One region of the Microbacterium sp. 71-23 genome, then DNA from elsewhere that is predicted to be linked to it. Evidence: riboswitches for the same ligand, from Rfam matches in the RefSeq annotation. Region 1 holds a riboswitch; the other holds the start of a gene.
The links. A riboswitch is a leader RNA that binds a small molecule or an ion and turns the genes downstream of it on or off. The one in region 1 is predicted to bind glycine.
Positions count from the first base shown of each region.

Region 1 (9,567 bases):
ACGACGTGCAGACGATGCCGCCGTGGCGGCCGACGAACCCCTTGATCGCGGCGGACGAGTTCATATAGGTGACCGGGATGACCGGCACGAGCCCGTCGGCGTCCGCGGCATCCATGTCGCCGTAGATCTCAGCCAGCTGCTCCCAGCACTCTTCGACCTGATCGATGTCGGCCATGTCGGCCATCGAGCAGCCGGCGGCGAGGTTCGGGAGGATGACGGCCTGGTCCGCTCCGGAGAGGAGGTCGGCGGTCTCGGCCATGAAGTGCACGCCGCAGAACACGATCGCCTCGGCGTCGGGGTGGGCCTTCGCGGCGGTCGCGAGCTGGAACGAGTCGCCGACATAGTCGGCGTGTCGCACAACCTCCTCGCGCTGGTAGAAGTGGCCGAGTACGACGACCCGGTCGCCGAGCATCTGCTTCGCCGCACGGATGCGGTGATCCAGATCGGCCGGGTCGGCGTCGCGGTACTCCTGCGGCAGCGAGCCCTGGCGGGGTGACCCGGTGGGGATGACGTCACCCATCGAGGCACCGGGCCCGTAGCCCTCGCTCACGTCGAACGTCCACGGGCTGGCCGCGAGGTCGGTCGTGCAGGTCGCGTCGGCGGATCCGCCGGAGACGAGCGACTGGATGACGTGGTCGACCGACGGATCGATCTCGTCGCGCGGGCGCAGGGCGATGTTGACGGCGCTCATCGCGCCTCCTTCGGGGTGTGCGGTGTGGCTGACTGTTCGCGAGAAGCGGGCGGGGCGGTGCCGAGCGGCCCGCGATCGGAGAGCTCGACGTCGTGGTTGTACCGGTACAGGCGCGCCGGTCGATGGCTGCCCGTGCGGAAGTCGTCGGTGGGGATGAGGGTTCCGGAGCCCTCCACCTGGCGGCGGAAGTTGGCAGGGTCCAGGCGGCGCTCGAGGATCGCCTCGTACACCTCGCGCAGCTCAGCGAGCGTGAACGATCCGGGCAGGAAGCCGTGGGCGATGCGGCTGTAGCCCACCTTGTTGCGCAGGCGCCACAGGGCGTAGTCGACGATCGCGTTGTGGTCGAAGGCGAGGGTCGGCAGGTGGGCGGCGTCGAACCACTCGACGTTCTCGGGGGCGTCGCCGGCGGCGAGGTGCGCGGCCAGCTGAGCGTCGACGTCGTCGGAGCGCAGCAGCGCCCAGTAGACGATCGAGATGACCCGCGAGGGGGAGCGGTCGATGGCGCCGAAGGCGTAGAGCTGCTCGAGGTAGCTCGCGGCGAGGCCGGTCGTCTCGCCGAGGGTGCGGGATGCCGCATCCTCCAGCTCCTCGTCGGCGTCGAGCCATCCGCCGGGGAGGGCCCAGAAGTCGCCGTACGGGTCACGGGTGCGGCGCACGAGCGGCAGGGAGAGCACGGGCAGGTCGCATCCGTCGGGCCGCCGCAGGGTGAAGATCACGGTCGACACGGCGACGCGCGTCGGGTCCGACGGGGACGGTGCCGACGCGGCGCTCTCGGAACGGATGGTTAGTGTCATGATGACCAGAAGCGATCTTAGAGTCTCGATGACTCGAAGGCAAACCGGGACGATTCCCAGCGGATCCGTCGTACCGTGAGACATCCAGGCGGGAGAGGAGGCATCCATGTCGCTCGTCGTCGATGTGATCGCGGTGCTCCTGCTGATCGGCGCGCTCGCCGGTGGCATCGCCCGGGGTCTCCTCGCGAGCGCCGGAGCACTGCTCGGCGTCGTGGCGGCGGGCGCCGCCGCGTGGTGGCTGCTGCCGCTGCTGTCGGGCGTCGTGCCGTGGTCCCAGTGGCGCGGACTCATCGTGCTCGCGGCGGGCATCGCGCTCCTGTTCGCGGGCGGCACGCTCGGCGGCGCCATCGGCATGCGCCTGCGGCGCGGCGTCGACCGCCTGCGCCTCGGCATCGTCGATCGCGTCCTGGGAGGCGCGCTGAGCGTCGTCGTCGCCGCCCTCGCGATCTCGCTCGTGGGGCAGAGCGTGGTGGTGACGGGCACGCCCGTGCTCGCCCCTGCCGTCGCGTCGTCGACGGTGCTGCGCACGATCGACGATCTCACCCCGAGCCCGCTGTCGCAGGCCCTGGCGCAGCTGCGCCAGGGGGTGCTCAGCGACGGGTTGCCGCAGTTCGGGGCGCTGCTCGACGGAGCCGCCACCGCACCCGCCGCCGCCCCGATCGACCTCGCCGACCCGGCACTCAACGCCGCCGCGCAGTCGGTCGCCCGTATCTCGGGCACGGCCTATGCGTGCAGCGAGACCTCCACGGGATCCGGCTTCGTGATCGCTCCGGACCGTGTCGTCACCAACGCGCATGTCGTCGCCGGAGTCACGAACCCCATCGTGGAGCTCCCGGGTCGCGCCGCCGTCGAGGGTCGCATCGTGTACGACGATCCGCACAACGACATCGCGGTCATCGCGACCGACGGGCTGGATGCCGCAGCCATCCCTCTCGGCGCGACACTCACCGCCGGCGCCGCCGCCGTGGTGCAGGGTTATCCCTATGGCGGCCCGTTCACGTCGGGGAACGCCTCGGTCACGAGCGTGGGAGAGGCGCGGGTGCCCGACATCTACGGGAGCGGATCGGACGTGCGCGACATCTACGCCCTGGACGCCGTGGTGCGGCCCGGCAACTCCGGCGGGCCGCTCCTCGACGCGTCGGGACGGGCTGTGGGCATCGTGTTCGCCCGCAGCGACAGCGACCCCAACGTCGGCTACGCGATGACCACCGCCGAGCTGACCTCGGTGGTCGCCCAGGCGGAGAGCATGCAGCAGACCGTGTCGTCGGGCGCCTGCATCCGCTGAGCGCACCGGTGCCGCTAAGCTGGCCGCACAAGTCAACAAGGCCCCGTGACCGTAGCGGGAGAGCTCCGTCGCAGCCGGCGACGGGCACCGAAGGAGCAAGCCTCCCCGCCAATCTCTCAGGTAGCCGTACCGCCCCGGTCGGGCCGCTCTGGAAAGCGACGCATACGCGTCCGCCGACGGTGAAAGCCGCCGCATCCGACGCTGTGACGGATGCCGCGAGCAAGCTCTCAGGCCGATGACAGAGGGGGAGTTCGAGACCGTCGATCGACGGTCGCCCGCCCCTGCACGGGAGAACTCATGACCGACCCCACCTCCACACCCCGCACGACGGCGCTGCACGCCCGTCACGACGCCCTCGGCGCCTCGTTCACCGACTTCGGCGGCTGGCTCATGCCGGTGCGCTACTCGTCCGATCTCGCCGAGCACCGCGCGGTGCGCGAGGCGGCGGGCCTGTTCGACATCTCGCACATGGCCGAGTTCGACGTCGTCGGCGCGGATGCCGGCGCCTACCTCGACGCCGCGCTCGCCGGCCGCCTGTCTGCCCTCGCGATCGGCAAGGCGAAGTACTCGCTGCTGCTCGCCCCGTCGGGCGGCGTCATCGACGACCTGATCGTCTATCGACTCGCCGACGAAAGGTTCCTCGTGATCGCCAACGCGGGCAACCGCGCGCCCGTCGCCGCGGCGCTCGCCGAGCGGGTGGGGGAGTTCGCGGCATCCGTCGCCGACGTCAGTGACGACTATGCCCTGCTGGCGGTGCAGGGCCCGCGCGCCGTCGAGGTGCTCGCCGCCCTCGACGAGTTGACGGATGTCGCGCCCCCGGTCGCCGACCTGAAGTACTACGCGTGGTCGCGGGCGCGCGCCTTCGACGCCGACGTGCTGGTGCTGCGCACCGGGTACACGGGTGAAGACGGCTTCGAGCTCCTCGCCCCCGTCGGCATCGCGGCGCGGCTCTGGGACGCCCTCCTTGTCGCGGGCGAGCCGGTCGGGCTCGTGCCCGCCGGGCTCGCCGCCCGCGACACGCTGCGCCTCGAGGCCGGCATGCCGCTCTACGGCCACGAGCTGACGCTCGACACCCTGCCCGCGCAGGCCGGTCTCGGCCGCGTGCCCGTGCTCGACAAGCCCGACTTCGTCGGAAAGGCCGCGCTCGAGGCCGCCGACCTCACCGATCGCCCGGTGCTCGTCGGGCTGGTCGCCGAGGGCAGGCGCGCCGGCCGCGCCGGCTACGAGGTGCGCACGCCCGACGGCGACGCGGTCGGAGAGATCACCTCCGGCGCGCTCAGCCCCACGCTCGGACACCCGATCGCACTCGCCTACGTCTCGCCCGCGCACGCCGCCCCCGGCACGGCTCTCGCGATCGACGTGCGCGGCACTCTCATCCCCGCCACCGTGACCACCCCGCCCTTCTATCGGAGGAACGCATGACCGACCGCGACGCACTCAAGTACACCGCCGAGCACGAATGGGTGCTCATCGAAGGGGATGTCGCCACCTTCGGCATCACGGACTACGCCGCCGAGAAGCTCGGCGACGTGGTGTTCGTCGAGCTCCCCGCCATCGACGGCACGGTGACCGCCGGCCAGGTGTGCGGCGAGATCGAGTCGACGAAGTCGGTCGGCGAGCTCTACGCGCCCGTGTCCGGCCGCGTCATCGAGGTGAACGGCGACGTCGACAGCGACCCGGCGCTCGTGAACGCCGACGCCTTCGCGGCGTGGCTCGTGCGGGTCGAGCTCGATGGTGAGGCGATCGAGGGGCTCCTCGATCGCGCCGCCTACGACGAGCTCACCGGCGGCGCCGCATGAGCGACGCCTTTCGATCCCGCCACATCGGCACGGCGGGCGACAGCGCACGCCTCGCGCAGACGCTCGGCTACGCCGACGCCGATGCCGTCGTGCGGGCCGCGGTGCCCGACGCCATCCTCACCCCTCGCGAGACGCTGGCGGCCCTGCCGTCCGCGGCGACCGAGCAGGAGACGCTCGCGGAGTTGCGCGGGCTCGCCGCGCGCAATCGGGTGCTGCGACCCATGATCGGGCTCGGCTATTACGACACGAACACGCCGTCGGTCATCGCGCGCAACGTGTTCGAGAACCCGTCCTGGTACACGGCCTACACGCCATACCAGCCCGAGATCTCCCAGGGTCGCCTCGAGGCGCTCATCAACTTCCAGACGATGGTCGCCGACCTCACCGGGCTCGACACGGCCAACGCGTCGATGCTCGACGAGTCCACGGCCGTCGTCGAGGGCATGCTGCTCGCGCGCCGGGCCTCGAAGTCCCGCTCGACGGTGTTCCTCGTCGACGCCGACGCACTGCCGCAGACCAAGTCGCTGCTGGCGCACCGTGCCGCCGCGGTCGGCATCGACCTGCACGAGACGAGCTTCGACCAGTCGCCGCCGCCCGCCGACATCGACGTGTTCGGCGCGTTCATCCAATACCCCGGGGCATCCGGCCGCGTGTGGGACCCCACCGAGGCCATCGCCGCCGTGCAGGCCGCGGGTGGAAAGGTCGTCGTCGCGGCGGACCTCCTCGCCCTCACCCTGCTGCGCTCGCCGGGATCTCTCGGCGCCGACGTCGCCGTCGGCACGACCCAGCGCTTCGGCGTGCCGCTCGGCTTCGGCGGACCCCACGCCGGCTACATGGCGGTGCGGGCGGGTCTCGAGCGCCAGCTGCCGGGTCGCCTGGTGGGGGTGTCGCAGGATGCCGCGGGCCACCCCGCCTACCGGCTGTCGCTGCAGACGCGGGAACAGCACATCCGGCGGGAGAAGGCGACGTCGAACATCTGCACCGCGCAGGTGCTGCTGGCCGTCATGGCCTCGATGTACGCCGTGTATCACGGCCCCGACGGCCTGCGGGAGATCGCCCGGGCGGTCGCCGCCCGCGCCTCCTCACTCGCGGACGCGCTCACGTCGACCGGCGCCGAGCTCGTGCACGACGCGTTCTTCGACACGGTGCGCGTGCGCGTGCCGGGCCGCGCGGCGGCGATCGTGGCGGACGCGCACGGCCGCGGCATCCAGCTGCTTCTCGTCGACGACGACACCGTGGGCGTCTCGGTCGATGAGACCACCACCGCAGCCGACCGCGACGCGGTCGTGCAGGCGTTCGGGGGAGCGGCGGGCGCGGCGGGCGCCGGCGCGCTGGGAGTTTCCGCGCACCTGCCGGCATCGCTGTCGCGCATCGACGAGTTCCTCACGCACGAGGTGTTCCACGCGCACCGTTCCGAGACGCAGATGATGCGGTACCTCAAGAGCCTCGCCGATCGCGACTACGCGCTCGACCGCGGCATGATCCCGCTCGGCTCGTGCACGATGAAGCTCAACGCGGCCACCGAGATGGCGGCGGTCTCGTGGCCCGAGTTCGCGAAGATCCACCCGTTCGCGCCCGCCGAGGACGTCGAGGGCTACCTCGAGCTGGTCACGCAGCTCGAGGGCTGGCTCGCCGAGCTCACCGGCTACGACGCCGTCTCGCTGCAGCCGAACGCCGGCTCGCAGGGCGAGCTCGCCGGACTCCTTGCGATCCGCGGCTACCACCTGTCCCGCGGCGACCTCTCGCGCACCGTGTGTCTCATCCCTTCGTCCGCACACGGCACGAATGCGGCATCCGCGGTGCTCGCCGGCATGAGCGTGGTCGTGGTCGCGTGCGACGACGCGGGCAACGTCGACCTCGACGACCTGCGCGCGAAGATCGCGCTGCACGCCGATGCGCTCTCCGCGCTGATGATCACCTACCCGTCGACCCACGGTGTGTATGAGCACGACGTGCTCGCGATCACCCAGGCGGTGCACGACGCGGGCGGTCAGGTCTACATCGACGGTGCCAACCTCAACGCGCTGCTCGGATTCGCGCGGTTCGGCGACCTCGGCGGCGACGTGTCCCACCTGAACCTGCACAAGACGTTCGCGATCCCGCACGGCGGGGGCGGCCCCGGAGTCGGGCCCGTCGCCGCCAAGGCGCACCTCGCACCGTTCCTGCCGTCGCACGACCAGGCGCAGCGCCACGAGCACGCCGGCGGGTTCAGCTTCGACGGCGGAGCGATCTCCGCGGCGCCCTACGGTTCCGCCTCGATCCTGCCCATCTCGTGGGCATACGTGCGGATGCTGGGGCCCGAAGGGCTGCGCGACGCCACCTCGCACGCCGTGCTCGCCGCCAACTACGTCGCTCAGCGCCTGCGGTCGCACTATCCGGTGCTGTACACGGGCGAGAACGGGCTCGTGGCGCACGAGTGCATCCTCGACCTGCGTCCGTTGCGAGACGAGACCGGCGTGACCGTCGACGACGTCGCGAAGCGGCTGATCGACTACGGCTTCCACGCGCCGACCATGTCGTTCCCCGTCGCGGGCACGCTCATGGTCGAGCCGACCGAGTCGGAGGATGTGGCCGAGCTCGACCGCTTCATCGAGGCGATGATCTCCATCAAGGCGGAGGCGATCGCCGTAGGCGCGGGCGAATGGCCCGCCGACGACAATCCGCTCGTGAACGCGCCCCATACGGCGCAGTCGGTCATCGCGGGGGAGTGGGAGCATCCCTACCCGCGGGAGTTGGCGGTCTACCCCGTGGCATCCCTCGTGCGCGGCAAGTACTGGCCGCCGGTGCGCCGCATCGACAACGCCTTCGGCGACCGCAACCTGGTGTGCGCCTGCCCGCCCGTGGAGGCGTTCGCCTGACCGCTGCGTCGGTGCGGCCGCGGCTGCGTGGCCGTCGCCCGTCTGCTGCCGCCGCCGCCCTGGCCGCAGCGCCCGCCGCTCTGCCGCAACCCATCCGCGCGAGAAGCCACGATGCGCAACGCGCTGCCCCGCGCCCTCCGCGCAACGTGCCGTGTCGACGCCGTGAGGGCGGCCGGGCGCCCACCCCGCCCCGGTGGGCGCCCGGCTCGTGCGGGGGCTCTAGGTCGAGCGCGGGTTGCGGCCCACGTCGGCGAGCAGCGACGGGCGTCGACGATCGGTGCGTGGCACACCGGCCTGCGCGAGGAGCCGCTCGAGACGGTGCGGATGGAGCGCATCCCGCCACTCCCATCGCACGACGGCGCGAAGCTGGCGTCGCAGGCGGTCCTCGCGTCGTTTCTCCGCGATGAATGCGGCCCGTGCGGCTCGCGGATCGTGGGTCGGGTACTTGTCCCACCCATCGAACTCCCCGGCGACCGACGCCCGTCGCCACAAGAAGTCCGTTCGATCGCGAGCACCCTCGCTCCGGAAGACGCACTGCAGCTCGGGTGCCTCCAACCCGAGCCAGGAGATCACGGCTCGACTGACCGACTCCCCGACGGACTCGCTGTTCGCGACCGCGAACCCCAACGCCCATTCCGCGCGGCGCCTCCCGTGGGCAGGTGCGCGCGTCTCGAGGCGGTGCTGCAGTTCGTCACGCATCGTCGATGCTGCCGGGTGCGCGGCGATCGCGGCATCCATCACGGCGAGGCCGAACGCCGGGGGCAGCACGTGCGCGAGGTCGATGGATGTGTCGGCCGCGTCGACGACGGCGATCGTACCGCCCGCGTCGACGCGCCGGGCAGTCGCGCTGGTGTGCACGGTGACATCGCCGAACGAGGTGGATCGACGCAGCCCGGGAGCGAAGGCATGGATGCGGCGCGGCTCGCCGAACAACGGGAGTCCGAGGAGTGCCGCCGCGGACTCCATGCAGAACACGGTGTTCGGGCGTATCGCCGCCAGGGCGTGCACGCGCGTGAGGTAGCGCTCACGCGCTGCCAGGCGGTCCCACTCATGTTGAGGGGCGTAGACGCCGCGTCGGACGCGGTGATACCCGGGGAGGTCGCGCGGACGCCCGACCGGAGCATCGTCGTCGGCGATCTCGGGGGGGACCGGTGAGGGGACGAGGAACGCAGTGACGCTCATCGCGCCAGCCTGCCCGCCGCACCGCCGGATCGACCGTGCATCCCCTCACACCGGTGCACAGCGATCGCATTCGCCGCGCGGTGGAGGGAACGTCACCACGTGCCCGCTCCCGCAGCCGTGGGACGGAGCGTTCCGCGACGCACGGTCGGCCGTAGGTCGCGCGTCGTGCCTTCCAGCGCACTTGTGCACCGGAAGGCACGACGCAACGGTGCACCGCGGCGGCTCAGCCGAAGACGCCCGGCCAGAGCGAGACGGCGAGCGGATATCCGATGAACGCGACGACGTCGATGAGGGTGTGGGCGATCACCAACGGCATCACCCGGCCCCAGCGGCGATAGCACCAGCCGAAGACGACCCCCATCACCGCGTTGCCGATGATCGCGGGAACTCCCTGATACGCGTGGTAGAGCCCTCGCAGACCCGCTGCGGTGAGGATGATCGCCCACCACGACCAGCCGAGCCGCCGTAGCCTGTCGAAGAGGTAGCCGTTGAACACGACCTCCTCGAGCACGCCGGCGCGCAGCGCCGCGAGCAGGAGGAGCGGGACGGTGTACCACGCGGCATCCAGGGGCGACGCCTGCACCTGAAGGGTCAGCCCGAGCAGTCGACCGACCACGTAGAGCCCGAGCCCTGGCACGCCGATGACCGCGGCGAGAAGCGCCGCACGACCCAGGTCGCCGCCGAATCGGCGGAAGTCGAGCCCGATGCGTCGCAGCGCGCTGTCGCCCGCGCTCCACAGCAGGTAGACGACCAGCGCGATCAGCACGAAGCTGAAGAACACATCGAGGAACTGGTAGAGGATGTCCCAGAACGCCGCGGCGTCCTGCGTAGGGTTCAGCTGCGTCTGCGCGTCGCCGACCGTCTGGCCGCGAGACATCGTCTCGATCGTCGTGCGCACGATCGACAGCACCGAGTACAGGGCCCACTGGCCGACGCTGACGCCGAGGACGAGCCAGAC
Region 1 covers NZ_MKSL01000036.1:115,087-124,653, reverse strand. Annotated here, with positions in the region: gene nadA (quinolinate synthase NadA) at 1-691, opposite strand, end outside; gene BGO15_RS12265 (NUDIX hydrolase) at 688-1,416, opposite strand; gene BGO15_RS12260 (MarP family serine protease) at 1,592-2,770, shown strand; glycine riboswitch at 2,816-2,912, shown strand; glycine riboswitch at 2,913-3,022, shown strand; gene gcvT (glycine cleavage system aminomethyltransferase GcvT) at 3,068-4,192, shown strand; gene gcvH (glycine cleavage system protein GcvH) at 4,189-4,569, shown strand; gene gcvP (aminomethyl-transferring glycine dehydrogenase) at 4,566-7,427, shown strand; gene BGO15_RS12240 (hypothetical protein) at 7,647-8,609, opposite strand; gene BGO15_RS12235 (CPBP family intramembrane glutamic endopeptidase) at 8,833-9,567, opposite strand, start outside.

Region 2 (4,383 bases), on a different contig from region 1:
CGAGCCGAGGGGGATCATGCCGCGGTCCAGGGCGTAGTCGCGGTCGGCGAGCTGCTTGAGGTAGCGCATCATGGCCGTCTCCGACCGGTGGGTGCGGAAGACGGGATGCGTGAGGTACTCGTCCTCGCGTCGCAGCACCTGCGCCACGCCCGCGAGCGGCGGCGCGGCGGCGAAGGGCAGGTCGCGTACGTCGTGCTCGTCGGCATCCGGGAGACCGAAGGCCCACGCGACCGCCGCGAGGTCGTCGGCGGTGGTGGTCTCGTCTACGGAGACGCCCACCGTCGCGTCATCCACCCAGAAGAGCTGGTAGCCCTTGCTGCGCGCGCGCTCGATCACACGTGCGGCGGGGCCGGGGGTGGACACGCGGATCGTGTCGAAGAACGCATCCGTGGCCAGGGAGAGACCGTAGGAACGCAAGCGCTCGGCGAGGGCCTCCGCCTTGCGGGCGACGTCCGTCGCGATCGCGCGGAGTCCATCCGGACCGTGGTACACGGCGTACATCGCAGCCATCACCGCGAGGAGGACCTGGGCCGTGCAGATGTTGGATGTGGCCTTCTCGCGGCGGATGTGCTGCTCGCGTGTCTGCAGCGCGAGGCGGTAGGCCGGGTGCCCCGCGGCATCCTGCGACACGCCCACGAGCCGACCGGGCAGCTGCCGTTCGAGTCCCTGGCGCACGGCCATGTAGCCGGCGTGCGGCCCGCCGAAGCCGAGCGGGACCCCGAAGCGCTGCGTCGTCCCCACCGCCACGTCCGCGCCCAGCGAGCCGGGCGAGCGCAGCAGCGTGAGGGCGAGCAGGTCGGCGGCCATGACCGCCAGTCCCCCCGCCACGTGGGCTGCGTCGATGATGCCGCTCGGATCCCAGACCCGGCCGGACGCGCCGGGGTACTGCACGAACACGCCGAACAGCTCGTCGGGCAGCGTGGCCCCGTGCGCCAGGTCGAGCTCGACGAGACGGACGCCGACCGCCGCCGCCCGCACGCGCAGGAGGGCCTTCGTCTGGGGCAGCGCGTCCGCGTCGACCACGAACACGTCGGACGTCGCCTTCGAGCCGCGCCGGGCCACCAGCATCCCTTCCACCACGGCCGTGGACTCGTCGAGCATCGACGCGTTCGCGGTCGCGAGGCCGGTGAGGTCGGTGACCATGGTCTGGAAGTTGATCAGCGCCTCCAGGCGCCCCTGCGAGATCTCCGGCTGGTACGGCGTGTACGCGGTGTACCAGGACGGATTCTCCAGGACGTTGCGTGCGATCACCGACGGCGTGAACGTGTCGTAGTAGCCGAGGCCGATCATGGGCCGCGCGACCCGGTTCTGGGACGCCAGCGTGCGCAGCTCGGCGAGCGCCTCGGCCTCTGTCGCCGCGGGCGGGATGTCGGTGGTCGCGCGCTCCCGCACGTGGATGGATGCCGGCACCGCCGCCTGCACCAGTGCGTCGACGCTCTCGTAGCCGATCGCGTCGAGCATGCGGCGCTGCGCGTCGTGGTCGGTCCCGATGTGCCTGGCGGCGAAGCCGCCCATGGACGCGTCGACGGGGGTCACTCGGCGCCGCCGGTGAGTGCGAGGTACGCGACACGGTCGAGCAGCCCCGCGACCGCACCGGGGTCGACCCGCAGCTTCACGAGCCACCCGTCGCCGAACGGGTCGGCGTTGATCGCGGAGGGGTCGTCGTCGAGCGCGGTGTTCGCCTCGACCACCTCGCCGTCGACAGGCGCGTACAGCTCGCCGACGGACTTGGTGGATTCGATCTCGCCGCACACCTGACCGGCCGAGACGGTGGTCCCGGCGGCAGGCAGCTCGGCGAAGACGACGTCGCCGAGCTTCTCCGCCGCGTAGTCCGTGATGCCGACGGTCGCGACATCGCCGTCGAGCGCGACCCACTCGTGCTCGGCGGTGTACTTCAGAGTGTTGAGATCGGTCACTTCGTCCTCCGGTAGAAAGGCAGTTCGGTCACGGTGGCGGGCACGAGCGTGCCCCGTACATCGATGGAGAGGGTGCCGCCGGTCGCGGCGTGGTCGGGGGCGACGAGCGCCATGGCGATCGGATGCCCGAGGGTGGGACTCAGCGCCCCGCTGGTCACGACGCCGATCTCGGCTCCGTTCTCGTCGCGCACGGCGTAGCCCGCACGCCCTGCGCGCCTGCCTTCCGCCGCGAGCCCCACGAGCACGGGCCGACCTGCGGCCTCGACGGCGAGCGCCGACCGGCCGACGAAGTCGTCGTCGCCGCGGGCGACCGCACGCCCGAGTCCGACCTGGACGGGTGAGACATCGAGCGAGAGCTCGTGGCCGTAGAGCGGCATGCCTGCCTCGAGGCGCAGGGTGTCGCGGGCCGCGAGTCCGGCGGGCACGAGGCCGTGGCCCTCGCCCGCACGTCGCAGGGCATCCCACATCGCGAGGGCGTCCTCCGTGCGCACGAAGACCTCGAACCCGTCCTCGCCGGTGTAGCCCGTGCGCCCGATGTGGACGGGCACGGGCTCCGCCCCGGGCGACGGGACGAAGTCGGCGTGGGCCATCCGGTAGTAGCCGAGTTCGCCGAGCGGCGTCGTCCAGCCCGAGATCTCCGTCGTGTCGGCGAGGACCGCCGGCGACGCGGGACCTTGAACCGCGATCAGTGCGATGCGGTCCGTCCAGTCCTCCACGCGGACATCGCGTCCCTGGATGCGCTCGGCGAACGCCGTCGCCACCGCATGCCGGTTGCCGGCGTTCGCGACGACGATGAAGCGCTCCGCGTGCTGGCGGTAGACGATCACGTCGTCGACGATGCCGCCCGTCGTGTCCAGGACGAGGGAGTACTTGGCCTGGTCGTCTGCGATCGTCGACAGCCTGCCGGAGAGCGCGAAGTCGAGGAACGCGCCCGCGTCCGGCCCCGCGACGAGGAACTCGGCCATGTGCGAGATGTCGAAGATCCCCGCGGCCTCGCGCACGGCCCGGTGCTCGGCGAGGTCGGAGGTGTAGCGGACGGGCATGGACCATCCACCGAAGTCGGTGAACGAGGCGCCGAGCGCCTCGTGGCGCTCGCGCAGAGGGGTGAAGCGCGGTTCTGGATGGGTCATGAGCTCTCCCGGATCTGACGGGCGGGCGCCGGTCGACGCCCGATGAACTCCCCCTCTGTCATGAGCCTGAGAGCTTCGCCGCGGCCCGAGGGCCGCCTGCTTTCACCGTCGGCGGATCCGTCACGTGCAGCAGCACGGATCGCTTTCCAGAGCGGCCGGACGCGTACGGTACGCGGACCTGAGAGATTGGCGGGGAGGCTTGCTCCTTCGGTGCCGGGGGCGATGTGCCTCCGGCTCTCCCGCACGCGTCGTTCGGCCTGTCTTCAGTTGCGCGACCAGTGTATCCGCCGCGGACGGGTTCGCGTGGCCCCACGCGGGCACCTCGCGGGCATCATCCGGTGCAGCGCCCCGATGACACCGTCGACGTGAGCGTAGGGGCCTTCGCGACGACGGGTGACAGGACCGTGCTGGTCATGGCGTACCCGCGGTCGGAGCCGTCCTCGGCGCGAGCGAACACGACGCCGGCGACGGTGCCGGCGGCGGTGAGCAACGGACCGCCGGAGTTGCCGGGCTTGACGGCGGCAGCCAGGGAGTACACGTCGCGCGGAGCGTCACGCGCGTCGTAGATGTCCGGGACCGACACCGTCCCCCGGTCGATGACGCGGGCGTCGCCCATCGTGAAGGGACCGCCGTACGGGTAGCCGGCCACGACGGCGGAGGCGCCCGCGGCGAGCGCCGGGGTGACGGCCAGCGGCCGGGCCCCGAGGCCCCTCGCCCGGATCACCGCGAGGTCGTTCGTCGGATCGAAGTAGACGACGCGCCCCTCGACGGCCGACCGCCCCGGCAGCTCGACGATGGGCCGCGTCACGCCCGCGACGACGTGCGCGTTCGTCACGAGCTCGTCGTCCGCGATCACGAACCCCGTTCCGGTCAGGCTCATCCCGCACGCGTAGGCGACGCCGCTGATGCGCGCAACCGATGCGGCCGCCCTGGTCAGAGCCGGGTCGTCGAGGCGCACGGGCGGCGCCGTGGTCCCTGGCTGCGGCGAGAACAGGACGCCCAGTCGGGGCAGGCCTTCGCTGAGCACGGCGCCGCGCAGCTCAGCCAGGCCCGACGCGACCGGGGGCGGGACGAGCGCGTCGATGACGCGGAGGACACGGGACGACGCGACCGCCGGGGAGACCGTCGGGATGCCGGTCGTGGCGATGCTCGATCCGGCGAGCGAGATCACGAGCGCCGCGATCACGACGCTGACGCCGCCACCCAGGACACGGTCGACGACCCGGAGCGGGGTCGCCCGATCCACGCCCTTGCGCACCGCAAGACCGAGCATCGAGCCGAGCGCCGCTCCCCCGGCCAGCAGCACGATCGACGCGCCCACGACCGCCACCGCCCGC
Region 2 covers NZ_MKSL01000041.1:462-4,844, reverse strand. Annotated here, with positions in the region: partial or broken gene BGO15_RS13220 (glycine dehydrogenase) at 1-1,515, opposite strand, end outside; gene gcvH (glycine cleavage system protein GcvH) at 1,533-1,916, opposite strand; gene gcvT (glycine cleavage system aminomethyltransferase GcvT) at 1,913-3,046, opposite strand; glycine riboswitch at 3,095-3,201, opposite strand; glycine riboswitch at 3,203-3,298, opposite strand; gene BGO15_RS13205 (MarP family serine protease) at 3,378-4,383, opposite strand, start outside.
Region 2: another riboswitch for glycine. It lies ahead of gcvT (glycine cleavage system aminomethyltransferase GcvT); the one in region 1 lies ahead of gcvT (glycine cleavage system aminomethyltransferase GcvT).